2 linked regions of the Azoarcus sp. KH32C genome follow. The protein of the gene in region 1 interacts with the protein of each later gene in a pairwise test. Links are inferred from orthologs where the notes say so. Each region holds a gene or a part of one and is shown on either strand. Other genes may lie near its edges. The genes, in order: AZKH_RS15815 and glnL.

The links.
Region 2: the proteins of AZKH_RS15815 (region 1) and glnL interact in binary tests that used the Escherichia coli proteins (3 or more experiments, as listed by UniProt). The link is inferred for Azoarcus sp. KH32C from one-to-one orthologs.

The regions. Positions count from the first base shown.
Region 1 is NC_020516.1:3,577,018-3,585,518, forward strand. The notes cover bases 2,694-5,635. They hold AZKH_RS15815 (P-II family nitrogen regulator), read right to left. Parts: upstream 4,363-5,635; coding sequence 4,024-4,362; downstream 2,694-4,023. Other genes in these bases: trxB (thioredoxin-disulfide reductase), read left to right, coding at 2,694-2,917; AZKH_RS15810 (Smr/MutS family protein), read left to right, coding at 2,925-3,989; AZKH_RS15820 (NAD+ synthase), read right to left, coding at 4,437-5,635. Outside these bases: AZKH_RS15795 (DNA translocase FtsK), read right to left, coding at 1-941; AZKH_RS15800 (Crp/Fnr family transcriptional regulator), read right to left, coding at 1,062-1,733; more of trxB, read left to right, coding at 1,964-2,693; more of AZKH_RS15820, read right to left, coding at 5,636-6,062; AZKH_RS15825 (hypothetical protein), read left to right, coding at 6,229-6,639; ppa (inorganic diphosphatase), read right to left, coding at 6,712-7,239; AZKH_RS26375 (energy transducer TonB), read left to right, coding at 7,873-8,208; AZKH_RS15840 (heavy-metal-associated domain-containing protein), read right to left, coding at 8,214-8,423; AZKH_RS15845 (heavy metal translocating P-type ATPase), read right to left, coding at 8,460-8,501. UniProt on the Escherichia coli protein: P-II indirectly controls the transcription of the glutamine synthetase gene (glnA). P-II prevents NR-II-catalyzed conversion of NR-I to NR-I-phosphate, the transcriptional activator of GlnA. When P-II is uridylylated to P-II-UMP, these events are reversed.
Region 2 is NC_020516.1:742,222-748,627, forward strand. The notes cover bases 3,417-6,406. They hold glnL (nitrogen regulation protein NR(II)), read right to left. Parts: upstream 5,454-6,406; coding sequence 4,380-5,453; downstream 3,417-4,379. Other genes in these bases: ntrC (nitrogen regulation protein NR(I)), read right to left, coding at 3,417-4,336; AZKH_RS03320 (DUF4124 domain-containing protein), read right to left, coding at 5,515-5,994; glnA (type I glutamate--ammonia ligase), read right to left, coding at 6,115-6,406. Outside these bases: AZKH_RS03295 (TrpB-like pyridoxal phosphate-dependent enzyme), read right to left, coding at 1-1,228; AZKH_RS03300 (type III pantothenate kinase), read right to left, coding at 1,274-2,008; AZKH_RS03305 (biotin--[acetyl-CoA-carboxylase] ligase), read right to left, coding at 2,005-2,814; more of ntrC, read right to left, coding at 2,903-3,416.

The sequences.
Region 1 (8,501 bases):
GCGAGCTTGGTTTCGATGACGCGCGACGTGAACTCAAGCGACTCGGCCGATGGCGGCTCGACGTCGCCCGACGGCTGATCGAGCAGGCTCAACGGAGGCAGCGAACCCGAGGGTAGATCCGCAAACGAGAACAGCGGCTTCTGGCGCTCCTGGTTGCGCTCTTTCTCGACACGCTCGGAGCGTGGCACCTCGACGACCGCCGGCTCGATGCGCAGCTGAGGTGCCGCCGGTGCGGTTTCAGCCGCCCGTTTGCGCTTGGTCTCGACAACCGCCTCGCGCTTCTGCGCCACCTGCTGTCCGGCCTTGCGGTCCTGCCAATTGCCCCAGGCGCCGATGGTGCCGAACCACAGCTGTTCGAGCCCAAGGCCGACGCGTTCGATCAGCGACAACCACGAGATTCCGGTGAAGAGGCTGAGGCCCGAGGCCAGCAAGGCCAGGAGCAACAGCGTACCGCCCGTGAAGCCGAGATAGCGCTGCACCGTCTGGCCAAGTTCCATCCCGACCAGCCCACCGGGCGCCAGGGGAACGCTGGCGCCATGCGAATAGAAGCGCAGCGACTCCAGCGCGCTGCTGGCGAGCAGCAACACGATGAAGCCGCACAGCACGATGAAGAAGGACCGTCGGTCGAGGTGCAGGTTGTGCCGCAGGCGACGGAAGCCCAGGATCAGGCCGTAACCGAGAAAGACCACCCACCACCAGGCCGACACGCCGAAAAGATAGAACAGCAGATCGGCAAGCCAGGCACCGAAGCGGCCGCCGGGATTGCTCACCCGCGCAACCTGCGCGGCATGGGACCAGCCGGGGTCGGCCTTGCTGTAGCCGAGGAGGACGAGGCCGACGTACAGCGACATCACGCCGAGGATCAGCCAGCGGGCCTCCTGCAGAAGCAGGGAGATCTTTTCCGGCAGGGGCTGGGAACGGGAAGACTGGCGGGATGACATCTGCTCAGGAACCGGAGTCCTGGTGAAACGAACGACCTGTGATTATATGCGAACCCGAGCCCTCGCCGCGCCCGGTTGCGAAACGAAACAGGCGCTGCGCAAATCTGTCGCCCGCCAGCGTCAAAGCTCGTTCAAACGGTCGCGCAACACGATGCCGTGATCGGTTTCCTCGATCAGCCCCTGGTTGCCGAGATCCTTCATCACCCGGCTGACCATTTCGCGCGACGCCCCGATCATCTTGGCGATATCCTGCTTCGTGACCTTGCGCACGACCACGGTCTCGCCGTTCAGGTCCTCGGACATCTCGAGCAGCAGGCGCGCGACGCGGCCATACACGTCCATCAGTGCGAGGCTTTCGATCTTGCGGTCGGCGTTGCGCAGTCGATCGGCGAGGTTGCACATGATGCGCCACGCCACCTCGAAATTGCCCTGCATGATCGAACGGAAGTCGTTCTTCGCGATCAAGACCAGATCGGCGGGCGTCACGGCAACGACCGATGCCGAGCGCGGTTGCTCGCCGAACATCCCCATTTCGCCGAACAGCTCGCCTTGCCCGAGGATGCTCAGGATCACCTCCCGGCCGTCCTCGTCGCTGACCACCACCTTCAGCGTCCCGGTCAGGACGAAATAGACGAAATCTGTACGGTCCCCCGCGTGGACGACACTCTGGCCGCGCGGAATGCGGCGCATCACGGCGGAATGCGCAACCGCGACGAGAGTCTCGTCCGACAAGCCGTGAAATAGCGGGAAGGTCCTCAGTGCAACGGTCGAAACGGCGGTGGCCTGGGTCATGAGAACTCCGGAATGTCGAAACATCGGGCGCAAACCATGAAACTGCGCACTTAACGAAGAAATGACGCACAGAGTATAGACGATTCGCCCATTATGGTGCGTTGCGGCGGCGACGCCTCATTATCTGAGCATTTCGCCCTTATTGGATGACGCTATCACGCTCATTGGATCGGCACGCCATAGGGCTCGGCTATAATCCGCGCATTGCCAACCAGACAGTAGAAACCGCCATGACGACGAAGCATGCCCGCCTGCTCATTCTCGGTTCCGGCCCCGCCGGGTACACCGCCGCGGTGTACGCCGCCCGTGCGAACCTGAACCCCGTCCTCATCACCGGCCTCGCCCAAGGCGGCCAACTGATGACGACGACCGACGTCGACAACTGGCCGGCCGACGCCGAGGGCGTCATGGGCCCCGACCTGATGGCGCGCTTCCAGAAGCATGCGGAACGCTTCAACACCGAGATGATCTTCGACCACATCCATACGGCGAAGCTCGACGAACGCCCCTTCCGCCTGATCGGCGATTCGGGCGAGTACACGTGCGACGCGCTGATCATCTCGACCGGCGCCACCGCCAAGTATCTCGGCATCCCCTCGGAAGAGAAGTTCTCCGGCCGAGGCGTATCGGCCTGCGCGACCTGCGACGGCTTCTTCTACAAGAATCAGGACGTCGCGGTCATCGGCGGCGGCAACACGGCCGTCGAGGAAGCGCTGTATCTTGCGAACATCGCGAAGAAGGTCACCCTAGTCCATCGTCGCGAGAAGTTCCGCGCAGAAAAGATCCTGATCGACAAGCTGATGGAGCGCGTTGCAGCCGGCAAGATCGAGTTGGCGCTCAACTCGACGCTCGACGAAGTGCTCGGCGACAACACCGGGGTTACCGGCATGCGCGTCCGCAACATCAATAATGACGAGACCCGCGACGTGGCCTTGCAGGGCGTGTTCATCGCGATCGGGCACAAGCCGAATACCGACATCTTCGAAGGCCAGCTCGCGATGGAGGGCGGCTACATCGTCACGAAGGGCGGTCGCGAAGGCGATGCCACGTCGACGAGCATCCCCGGTATCTTCGCGGCGGGCGACGTGCAGGATCACATCTACCGCCAGGCAGTGACCTCGGCCGGTACGGGCTGCATGGCGGCCCTCGACGCGGAACGCTACCTCGACAGCCTGGGCAAGTGATCGCACCATGAGTCGCAAGCCACGCTCGGCATCGCCAGGGCCGCAAGGCCCAGGGAAAGCCGCGCGTGGCGCCTTCGATGGGCTGGCAGCCTTGCGTGGCAAGCTCGGCCCGGCAAGCGCACACAGTCTCCAAAAGGCCGGCCGCAGCGCTCGCCCGGCGACGCCCGCTGCTGACGACGCAGACCTCGACCGGCAACTTCTGCGCGCCGCGCTCGGCGACGTGAAACCGCTCGCCGACAAGGCGCACCGCGCAGTCATCGAAGCGCCGAAGCCGTCAGCCGTGCCGCGCGCCCACCCCGAGGCGGTGGACGACGAACCGCTGGCAAGGCCGCTACGGCGCCCACCTCCACAGGACGGCGCCGAACTCTTCCGCTTCGAGATGCAGGATGTGACGCCCATCGGCCATACGGACCGCGTCGACATCGGCATCGATCGCCGCCCTGCCTCGCGGCGCAGCCCTTGGTCGCAGTCGGGGCGACAACCGCTGGGTGAACTCCCCGTCGCGTCGCAGCTTCCACCCGACCCGGACCGAGCCCCCGCGGCGGACCTCTTTCAGTACGCCGTGCGCGGCGTCCAACCGATCGACTCGCGCAATCGAGTCGAGATCGAGCAGCCGGCGCCGCACCCCCACCCGATCAAGCGCGCGGAAGACGAACGCGAGGCCCTGCGCGAATCGCTGGAAGCGCCGCTGAGCCTGGAGGACAGGTTGGAAATGGGCGACGAGGCGAGCTTCCTGCGCCCCGGCCTGCCGCGCCGCGTGCTCACCGACCTGCGTCGGGGGCGCTGGGTGCTGCAGGGGCAACTCGACCTGCACGGATTCAACCGCGAAGAAGCGCGCGAAGAGCTGTCCCGGTTTCTCGCCGGATGCCTGCAGCAAGGACATCGCTGCGTGCGGGTGATCCACGGAAAAGGCCTCGGCTCGCCGGGCAAGGAATCGATCCTGAAGCAGCTCTCGCGTGGATGGCTCGCGCAACGCGAGGAGATCCTGGCCTTCTGCCAGGCGGGACCACATGATGGCGGTTCGGGAGCGCTGCTGGTGTTGCTGCGGGCCGGAAACCGGCCACGCAGCTGATACTGGAGCGGGACGTCGTGACGTCCCGCAGGCCTCAGATGGCCGCTTCGTTGGTTTCGCCGGTGCGGATACGCACGACTTGCTCGACCGGCATCACGAAAATCTTGCCGTCGCCGATCTTGCCGGTATGGGCGGCCTTGATGATCGCTTCGACAGCCTGCTCGGCCAGGTCGTCGCCGACGACGATCTCGACCTTGATCTTGGGCAGGAAGTCCACGACGTACTCGGCACCGCGATAGAGCTCCGTGTGTCCCTTCTGGCGGCCAAAGCCCTTCACTTCGGATACGGTCAGCCCGGCAATACCGACATCCGACAGCGCTTCGCGCACTTCGTCGAGCTTGAACGGCTTGATGATCGCTTCGATTTTCTTCATGTTGATCTCCTCGATGGGTTGGCGGGCGCGTCGACCCGGGCTGGCCGACGTGCCGCCTTCAGTATTCGCTCAGCTCAGAATTCGTCCTGATAGCGCGATGTTATCGGATAACGCCAATCCCTGCCGAACCCGCGCTGCGTGACACGGATCCCGACCGGCGACTGCCGGCGCTTGTATTCATTGCGCTTGAGCATCGCGACGGTGCGACGCACTTCGACTTCGGGGAAGCCTTGCGCGACGATCTCGCGCGGCGACTCATCGCGCTCCATATAGGCTTCGATGATCGCATCGAGTACCTCGTAGGGCGGCAGCGAGTCCTGGTCCTTCTGGTCCGGCTTCAGCTCGGCCGAGGGCGGTCGAGTGATGATGTTCTCGGGAATCACCGGGCTGACGCTGTTGCGCCAGTTGGCCAGCCGGTACACGAAAGTCTTGTACAAGTCCTTCAGTACGGCAAAGCCGCCGGCCATATCTCCATACAACGTCGCATAGCCGGTCGCCATTTCGCTCTTGTTGCCGGTCGTCAGCACAATCGCGCCCGTCTTGTTCGACAGGGCCATCAGGATCATCCCGCGGATCCGGCTTTGCAGGTTCTCCTCGGTGGTGTCGGCGGCGAGCCCGCGGAACTGATCCGCGAGCAAGGCCGAGAACGTCTCCATCGCGGGAGCAATCGCGATCTCGTCGTAGCGCACGCCGAGGCGCTCGACCATTTCACGCGAATCGTCGAGGCTCATCTGCGCCGTATAGGGCGACGGCATCATCACCGCGCGCACGCGCTCCGCCCCCAGCGCATCGACGGCCACGGCCAGCGTCAGCGCCGAATCGATGCCGCCCGACAAGCCGATGATCGCTCCCGGAAAGCGATTCTTCCCCAGATAGTCGCGCACGCCAATCTTGAGCGCCTCGTAAACCTCGGCCTCGATCGGACGCACCTCTGCCATCTCGGAGGACACCCAGCGACCGTCACGCAGATGAACGAGGTCGATGCGTTCCTCGAAGGACGGGGCCTGGTAGGCCAGCACTCCGTCGGCATCGAGGGCGAAGGAGGCACCGTCGAATACGAGTTCGTCCTGGCCGCCGACCATGTTGCAGTAGATCACCGGTAGCCCGGTATCCTTGACGCGATCGCGCAGCACTTCGTAGCGGCGCTGCAGCTTGTTCATGTGGTAGGGCGACGCGTTCAGCCCCAGCAGAACCTGCGCGCCATCGGTACGGGCGAGCTCCGCGGGACCGCTCTCCCACAGGTCGGCACAGATATTCACGCCAAGCTTCAGACCCTTCATCTCGAACACGCAGGCCGCAAGACCGCGGTCGAAATAGCGCTCCTCGTCGAAAACCTCGTAATTGGGCAGCAGATGCTTGTGGTAGGACGCGACGAGCTCTCCGTCGCGAATCACCGACGCGGCGTTGTAGCGCCAGTTGTGCCGCTCCTCCGGGTGCCCGAGCACGAGCGTGATGCCCTGCGTATGGGCCGAGATACGCGCCACTTCCCGCGAGCAAGCGCGGTAGAAGTCCGGGCGCAGCAGCAAGTCTTCGGGCGGATACCCGGAAAGCGCAAGTTCAGGTGTAAGCAGAAGATCGGCGCCGAGACCGCGTGCCTCTTCGAGGGCACGAATGATCCGGTCCGCATTGGCCGTCAGGTCGCCCACGGTGAAATTGAGCTGTGCGACGGCAATCGAAAACGATGAGGTATCTGGTTTCATGAGCACAACTATACCGCGTCGGCCCCCATGCGCGCTCGCCCCGAAAGCCAGCGGCCACGCCATGTAGGGGTAGAAATGATCTCTTACCTTAATCAGGGTCCGCCGGGGAGACGGCCAGCGCAAACGCCCTAGAATGAATTATCGAAGTACTTCGTGAGCCTCGAAAATGATGCTGTTCCGCCTGACCCTGATTGCTACGGGGGCGACGCTGGCCGCCTGCTCGACCCCCGGCCCAATGACCCGCGTAGAACCCGAGCCTGCCCCGAGCGTCCTCGCGGCCCCTGAAACCGCACCAATGTTGCCTGGCGGCCAACTCGAATTCAAACTCACCAGCGGAGTCTACAACTGCGACATGGGCCAGCGTGTCAATGTAGTCCGTCCTGCAGGGGAGGCCATTGCGATCGAAATAGGATGGACGGGCAGACGCTATCAGCTTGCCCGCAACATCTCGTCATCCGGCCTGCCTCGCTACGAAGACAAGGCAAACGGCCTCGTATGGATCGACCTGCCGTGGAAAGGGATGCTGCTCGACGCCAAAACGAACAAACCTCTCGCAAGCGACTGCATCACCAGCTGAGATCCCCCGCCCAAGAAAGAAGGCCCGCGGCAAGCGGGCCTTTTCATTGATCCCGGACGGATCCGGCAGAACTTACTTCGCGGCGTTCTTCAGGCCGTCGAGGATTTCCTGCTTCGCGTCCTCGACCGTGCCCCAGCCCAGAACCTTGACCCACTTGCCCGGCTCGAGATCCTTGTAGTGCTCGAAGAAGTGCACGGTCTGCTTCATCAGCAGTTCGGGCAGATCGTCGGTGCTCTGCACCTTGTCGTACAGCGGAGTCAGCTTGGCGACCGGAACCGCGACGACCTTCGCGTCGACGCCCGACTCGTCTTCCATCTTCAGCACGCCGACCGGACGGCAGCGGATCACGACGCCCGGCAGCAGCGGGAAGGGCGTCACGACCAGAACGTCGACCGGATCGCCGTCACCGGCGACGGTGTGCGGCACGTAGCCGTAGTTGATCGGATAACGCATCGAGGTGCCCATGAAGCGGTCGACGAAAACCGCGCCGCTATCCTTGTCGACCTCGAACTTGATCGGATCGGCTTGCGCCGGGATCTCGATGATGACATTGATGTCGTTCGGCACGTCCTTGCCGGCCTTGACCTGGTCGAAACCCATATCTTCCTCCCGTTAAAAAATTTGGCCTGAATTATATGTGGAAATAGCCTCTTTTCGCTGCCCTCTTCCCATTCTCCGTTGACAGGACAGCGCGCATTCGGGCAGGTTCGCGGGCAGGCGTCCATATATAATCCGGCCTCCGACGGCACAAACCCGCTGCAGCAACGGATGCCCCCCATTTCGCCTCGACGCTTCCCCGCTCCGGGATCCCCCCTCCGAAGGGGCTCGATCCATTGGGGATGGCTGACCTTCGTCGCCGGGGCACATGCGGCAGGACTGCTGGCGCTTTCGGGGCTGAACGGCGCCGCTCTGCCGGAACCCCGACCCGACACACAAACGATAAGCGTTCAGCTCATCGCCCCCGAACGCCGGACGGCGATCGCTCCGCGTCCCGACCCGACGCCCACCCCCATCCCCGCGCCCACCGCGGCCGAAGCACGTCCACCTGCGCCCACGACGCCACCGCGAATGGCGCAACAAAGAGCAGGCGGCACTCCCCAAGCGCCACATCCGCCGGTCGCGGCACGGCTCGAGACTCCTGCGGCGCCGGCCCCGCAGGGCAACTTGCCGCCTCCGCTGCCCGACCAACAGCCGCCGCAGCCCGTCGCGCCCCCTCCGACGAGCCCCACGGCGATGGCCAGCGCTCGAAGCGAAGTCAAATCCGCCTCGGAGTCACAAACCCCAACGGTCAGCGCACGCTTCGACGCAGCCTACCTGCAGAACCCATCACCGAGCTACCCGCGCATGTCGCGGCGGGCGGGCGAGGAAGGCACGGTCATGCTGCGGGTCCGCGTGCTTGCCGACGGACGCCCGTCCAACATCGACGTCGCGGAAAGCAGTGGGCACCCGCGACTCGACGAGGCAGCCCGGGAAACGGTACGCAATTGGCGCTTCGTCCCTGCCCGTCAGGGCGACACCCCCATCGACAGCTGGCTACGCGTCCCGATCGCCTTCCGGCTGCAGGACTAGACGTTTCAAGCCGGGCAGCTGAAGCCGGCCTCCTCGACCGCCGCTCGCATCACGTCAACGCTCACTTGCGCCGGATCGTAGCGGACCACGGCCTGCGCCGCCTCGAGCGAAACCTGGGCGTCCTCCACACCGGACAAGCCCTTCAACACGGTGGTCACGTTGCGCACGCAGCCACCGCAGCTCATGTCCCCGACCTTCAATGTCACTTCCGCCATGATTCGAGTCCTCCTGGAAAACCTTATCGTCCGCCCCTATCGCCCCGCCGTCCAACGCCGCAGCAGCAAGGAATTGGT
Region 2 (6,406 bases), 2.8 Mb from region 1 along the record:
CTTTGGGTTCGCCGGTGGCCTTGCACTTGAGCGCCTCGTCGATCGCGGCACGGATTGCGTGGCAGGACTCGGGCGCGGGGATGATCCCTTCGTTGCGCGCGAACATGACGCCGGCCTCGAAGGTGGCGAGCTGGGGCACGGCGACCGCTTCGAGCAGGCCTTCGTGGTAGAGCTGCGACACGAGCGGCGAGTCGCCGTGGTAGCGCAGGCCACCGGCGTGGATGCCGGGCGGCATGAAGTCGTGGCCCAGCGTGTACATCTTCATCAACGGCGTGAAGCCGGAGGCGTCGCCGAAGTCGTAGGCGTATTGGCCCTTGGTCAGCGTGGGGCAGGAGGTGGGTTCGACGGCGACGCAACGCAGGTTCTGCGCCCGGGCGTCACCCGCCGCCTTGTCGGCGAGGAAGGGGAAGGCGAGGCCGCCGAAGCTGGAGCCGCCACCGCAGGGGCCGAGCACGACGTCGGGATAGAGGCCGATCTTGTCGAACTGCTTCTTCGCCTCGAGGCCGATGATGGTCTGGTGCAGCAGTACGTGGTTGAGCACCGAGCCGAGCGTGTAGTTGGTGTCGGCGCGACCCGCTGCTTCCTCGACGGCTTCCGAGATCGCGAGACCAAGCGAGCCCTGGTTCTCCGGATCGCGCGCGAGCGCGTCGCGGCCGGTCTGCGTCAGCTCCGAGGGGCTCGCGAACACTTCCGCGCCCCAGGTCTGCATCATCAGGCGGCGGTAGGGTTTCTGGTGATAGCTGACCTTGACCATGTAGACGCGGACTTCGAGGCCGAACATCTGGCCGGCGAAGGAGATCGACGAGCCCCACTGGCCGGCGCCGGTCTCGGTGGTGAGGCGCTTGATGCCGGCCTGGCGATTGTAGAAGGCCTGCGGCACGGCGGAGTTGGGCTTGTGCGAGCCGGCGGGCGAGACGCCTTCGTACTTGAAGAAGATCTTTGCCGGCGTGCCAAGGGCGCGTTCGAGGCGCACGGCACGCATCAGCGGACTGGGACGCCAGATCTTGTAGACCTCGCGCACTTCGTCGGGAATCGGAATCCAGCGCTCGGCGCTCATTTCCTGTTCGAGGATCTGACCGGGGAAGATCGCGAGGAGCTGCTCGGGGCTGACCGGCTTGCCGTCCGGGCCCAGCGGCGGGGTCGGGGCGTTCGGCATGTCCGCGACGACGTTGTACCAGTGCGTCGGGATTTCGTTTTCTTCGAGCAGGATGCGCGTCGGTTCGGTCATGTCGTCTTCCTCTTTTAGTTGTGGAGATGATGCCGGCTGATTATCTTAGCGAATTGGGGGCGGCTCCGTCGCGGCGATCGCCGCGAGCCCTTTGAGTACGAGGTTGTCGATGCGTCGTAGTGGGACGTTCAGGAGGCCGGCGAGCGCGTCGGCTCCTCCGCCGCTCAACAGGCAGCAGGCATCGGCTTGGTCGGCGACGTGACGGAACATGCGCTCGATCGCGCCTGCCTGCGCGTTGAGGCAGCCGGAGGCGATCGCGTCGGCAGTGTTGCGGGGCGTCGCGGTGTACCGGCCCTCCGAGAAGGGCAGTTGTGCCGTGTTGCCGGCGAGCGAACGGCGCATCAGCCGTTCGCCCGGAAGGATGATACCGCCGCGAAAATGGCCGTCCGCATCGAGCACGTCGACGGTGGTCGCGGTGCCGGCATTGACGACGAGGCCGGCGCCCGCGTGCTGCGCGCGTGCGCCGATCAGGGCCGCCCAGCGGTCGCAGCCGAGTTGTCTCGGGTTGTCGTAGGCGTTGATGACGCCGCAGGATTGCGCAGACGACTGCAGCCACTGCGGGGGAGGTGCGAGGCCGTCCAGCGCGTCGGCGATGGCGGCGGCGACCTGCGGGCCGGCGACGTTGGCGCCGAAGATCCGGGTGACGCCGGGATGTGCGGCCGCGATTGCGCGCAATTCCCCTACCGCGCCGTGCGCCAGTGCGTCGTTCGCGAGCCATGTATCGCCGTCGAGCACCGCCCACTTGATACGCGTGTTGCCGGCGTCGATCAGCAGGATCACTGGACAGCCCTCAGCGACACTTCGCCGGACAGGATCCGCGCGACGCCCTTCTCGTTACGGACCAACAGGGCGCCGTCCTCATCGACCCCGATGCACACGCCGACGACATCCACGCCTTCGCCGCTGATCCGTACGGGCAGATCCGCAAATGCGTTGCGCTGCTGCCAGGCCCCGCGTAGTGCCGTGAAGCCGGCAGCAGCGTAGGTGTCGAACAGCAGGTGGAGCTCGGTCAGCACCGCAGCGAGGAGCGCTTCCGGAGAGGGGGACGGGTCGAGATGGCGTGCGAGATCGGTGACCGCCGGCTGGTCCGGAATCTGTGCCTCGTCGGGGAGGCGCAGGTTGATACCGATGCCGACGACGGCGGCAGGCGTGCGGCCGCGGCCCGGCTGCAGTTCGACGAGAATGCCCGCGAGCTTGCTGCCGTTGACGAGGACGTCATTCGGCCATTTCAGCTGCAGACCCTGCAGTCCGAGCTTTTCAAGGGCGCGTACGACGGCGAGACCGGCGACGAGCGACAGGCCCGCGGGGACCGGCGCGCCGGGGGCGAAGCGCCACAGGCTCGAAAACGTCAGACTGCCGCCGCTCCAGGACTGCCATTGCCGGCCGCGACGGCCACGGCCGGCGGTCTGACGCTCGGCGACCACCACGTGCACGCGGCCATCATCCGCAGGTGGTGCGTCCATCAACTGGCTATTGGTCGAGGCGCATTCGGCCAGTACTTGCAGGGCGAATTCACGGCCCAATGGACCGAGATGCCGCAGAATCGCATCGGCAGACAATGAGCTGTTGGAGGAGGTTGAATCCACGCCGGACTTTCCCGTGTCGGAGGCTGAAAGCCGGCATTATCCGACATTGCACGCCTATGCACGAGCATGGTGCGCAGGCGTGGGGCAATCATGACGAGGAATGGCGTCCGGCGTCTGCCGAGGAAGCCCGTTCGTCGTCCATGCCCAGTTCCTGGATCTTGCGCGTGATCGTGTTGCGGCCGATGCCCAGGAGTTGCGCCGCCTCGATGCGTCGTCCCCCGGTCGCGCTGAGGGCGCGGCGAATCAGCGTTCGCTCGAACTCTCGCGTCAGGCGATCGAAGACCTCGCCGGGCGCGGTCGCGATCATGCGGTCGGTCTCGAGCGCGAGGCCCTCGGACCAACTGATCGGCATCTCGCGATCCGGTTGGTCGCGCATGTCGGGCGGCAGGTCGGGGATCTCGACGGTCTGCCCGGGTGCCATCACCGTGAGCCAGTGGCAGAGGTTCTCGAGTTGACGGACGTTGCCGGGGAAGGGCTGGGCCTGCAGATACTTGATGGCCGCGTCGGACATGCGCTTCGGCTCGACGCCCAATTCCTGGGCGCTGCGTTGCAGGAAGTGGCGCACGAGGATGGGGATGTCTTCGTGGCGCTCGCGCAGCGGTGGCAGGCGCAGCCGGATGACGTTGAGGCGATGGAAGAGGTCCTCGCGGAAGAGTCCCTGGCGGACGCGATCTTCGAGGTTCTGGTGGGTGGCGGCGATGACGCGCACGTTGGCGCGAATCGGTTGCTGACCGCCGACCCGGTAGAAGTGATTGTCCGAGAGCACTCGCAGCAGGCGGGTCTGCAGCTCGGCCGGCATGTCGCCGATCTCGTCGAGGAAGAGCGTGCCGCCTTCGGCCTGCTCGAAGCGGCCTCGCCGTTGTGCGGCGGCACCGGTGAAGGCTCCGCGTTCGTGACCGAAGAGTTCGGATTCGAGGAGGTCGCGCGGGATCGCAGCGGTGTTGATCGCGATGAAGGGCGCGTCGCGCCGGGGGCTGTGACGATGCAGGGCGCGCGCGACCAGTTCCTTGCCCGAGCCCGATTCGCCGTTGATCAGGACCGTGGCATGGGACTGGGCCAGCCGGCCGATCGCGCGGAAGACTTCCTGCATCGCCGGCGCCTGGCCGAGGATCTCCGGAGTGAGCGCGGTCTCCTCTGGTGCACCTGTTTGGTGCGCGCTTTGCGCAATCGCGCGCTGAACCAGTGCGACGGCCTGGTCGACGTCGAAGGGTTTGGGCAGGTATTCGAAGGCCCCGCCCTGGAAGGCGGACACGGCGCTCTCCAAGTCGGAATAGGCGGTCATGATGATGACCGGCAGTTGCGGGTGCAGCGTCTTGACCCGTTTGAGCAGGCCCAGGCCCGATTCGCCGGGCATCCGAATGTCTGAAATCAACACCTTGGGCGGATGCGTCTCGACTTCGAGCGCGGCAAGGGCCTCGTTTGCCGACGAGAAACTGCGGTGGGGGATGTCCTCACGGCTGAGCGCTTTTTCGAGCACCCAGCGGATGGAACGGTCATCATCAACGATCCAGACGGTGTTCATCTTATGCACTATGTTGGTGCGACCTCGCCTGGCTCTGTTGGGGTCATGCGCGGTCGATTATCGGTAGCAGGATGGTGAAGCAGGTGTATCCCTTGCGGCTCTCCACGTCGATCATGCCCTGATGCTGCTCGATGAAGCTTTGGGCCAGCGACAGCCCGAGCCCGCTTCCGCCTTCGCGGCCCGATACGAGCGGATAGAAGATCTTGTCGCGAATCTCATCCGGAATGCCGGGGCCGTTGTCGATGACTTGCAATTCCAATGCCAGTTTGAAGCGGCGCTTGGCGAGCGTCACCTGGCGGGCGACGCGGGTGCGCAGCTGGATCTCGCCGCGGCCTTCCATCGCCTGGGCGGCATTGCGCGCAATGTTGAGGATCGCCTGGATCATCTGCTCGCGGTCCGCAGTCAGATCCGGGAGGCTCGTGTCATAGTCGCGACGGATTTTCAGGTCGGGAAACTCGGCGAGGATCAGCCGGCGCACGCGCTCGAGGACGTCGTGGATGTTGAGCTGGCCGGGGCGCATCATGCAGTGCGAGGTGAGCAGGCGGTTCATCAGGTCCTGCAGGCGGTCGGCTTCGGCGATGATGACTTGGGTATATTCGCGCAGCTGCGGGTCGGCGAGTTCGCGTTCGAGGAGCTGGGCGGAGCCGCGGATGCCGCCGAGCGGGTTCTTGATCTCGTGGGCGAGATTGCGGATGAGTTCGCGGTTGGCCTGTTGTTGCTGCAGCAGCTGTTCTTCGCGAGCGACCCTGAGTTGGGCGTCGATCGGGCGGAATTCCAGCAGCAGGCTCACGCCGGCCGCTTCGGCCGGACTGACGATGCAGTCGAGGCGTAGCGGTTCGCCGTTCGGACGCGGGATTTTCAGGTCCTGCCCGGTGTAGCTCCAGTTGGTGTTGAGGGCGTTGTTCAGCGCCGCGGACAGGCCGGGCGGATCGCCGAGCAGCTGCGACAGCGGGGCGCCGAGCAGTCGGCGATGGCTCACCGCGAAGAGGTTTTCCGCGCCGGCATTGAGGTAGCGGATCGAAAGGGCCTCGTCGACCAGCACGACGGCGGACGAGAGCAGGTCCAGGCCGGCGAAGGGGCCCTGAAAGCCGGGGGTCTTGGGTGTTGTAGTTGGCATAAGCGTGCTCGAGGATTCCTGTCGCGGGTCTCGCAAAAAGCACGCCAGTCGGTGTGCGTCCTTACCTCAAGTTGCCAATTTCCTTTTTCAGCGCCTCGATGTTGCGCATGTGCGTGTCGACCTTGTCCTGTCGTTCCTGGATGCGGGCCTGCGCGACGGGGAGCTTGCGCTGTGCCAGCGTGAATTGCGCTTCCTGTTCGGCCAGTGCTTTCTGCGCTTCGGCGAGCGCCGCCTCCTCGGTGGCGAGTTCCTTCTCGAGCACCTGGCGGCGCGTGTCGTCGCGGCTGCGCTGGTCTTCGGGAGCGACGCGGGGGAAGTTCGACGGCGTGGATTGCGAAGGCGCTGCGCCGTTCGTCCGCTTGGCGGGCGCCGGCACCGACGAGACCGGCAGGTCTTCGCTCAACTGCTTGCAGCCCCGCCCGGCGCTGCGATCGTTGGTGTAGGTGATCGCGCCGTTGGCATCAACGCACTTGAATACCTGAGCCTGCGCGAGCGGAGCCGTCAGCAGGGTCAGCAGTACCGGAAAGATTCTCTTGTCCATCGAATGGGTCTCAGGGATTCCCGCGGGCCGCCGGGGTGTCGCACGGCTCGATGGCGATTAGACCGCATAAAAAAGGGACGGGCAATGCCCGTCCCTCCTTATTCCAGCGTAATCTTGAGATTACAGGCTGTAGTACATGTCGAATTCGACCGGATGCGTCGTGATGCGCATGCGGTCGACTTCAGCCGACTTCAGGCTGATGTAGGCGTCGAGGAAGTCGTTCGAGAACACGCCGCCGCGGGTCAGGAACTCGCGATCCTTGTCGAGGTACTCGAGCGCCTGCTCGAGGCTGGTGCAGACGGTCGGGATCTTTGCATCCTCTTCCGGCGGCAGGTCGTACAGGTTCTTGTCGGCCGGGTCGCCCGGGTGGATCTTGTTCTGGATGCCGTCCAGACCGGCCATCATCAGTGCG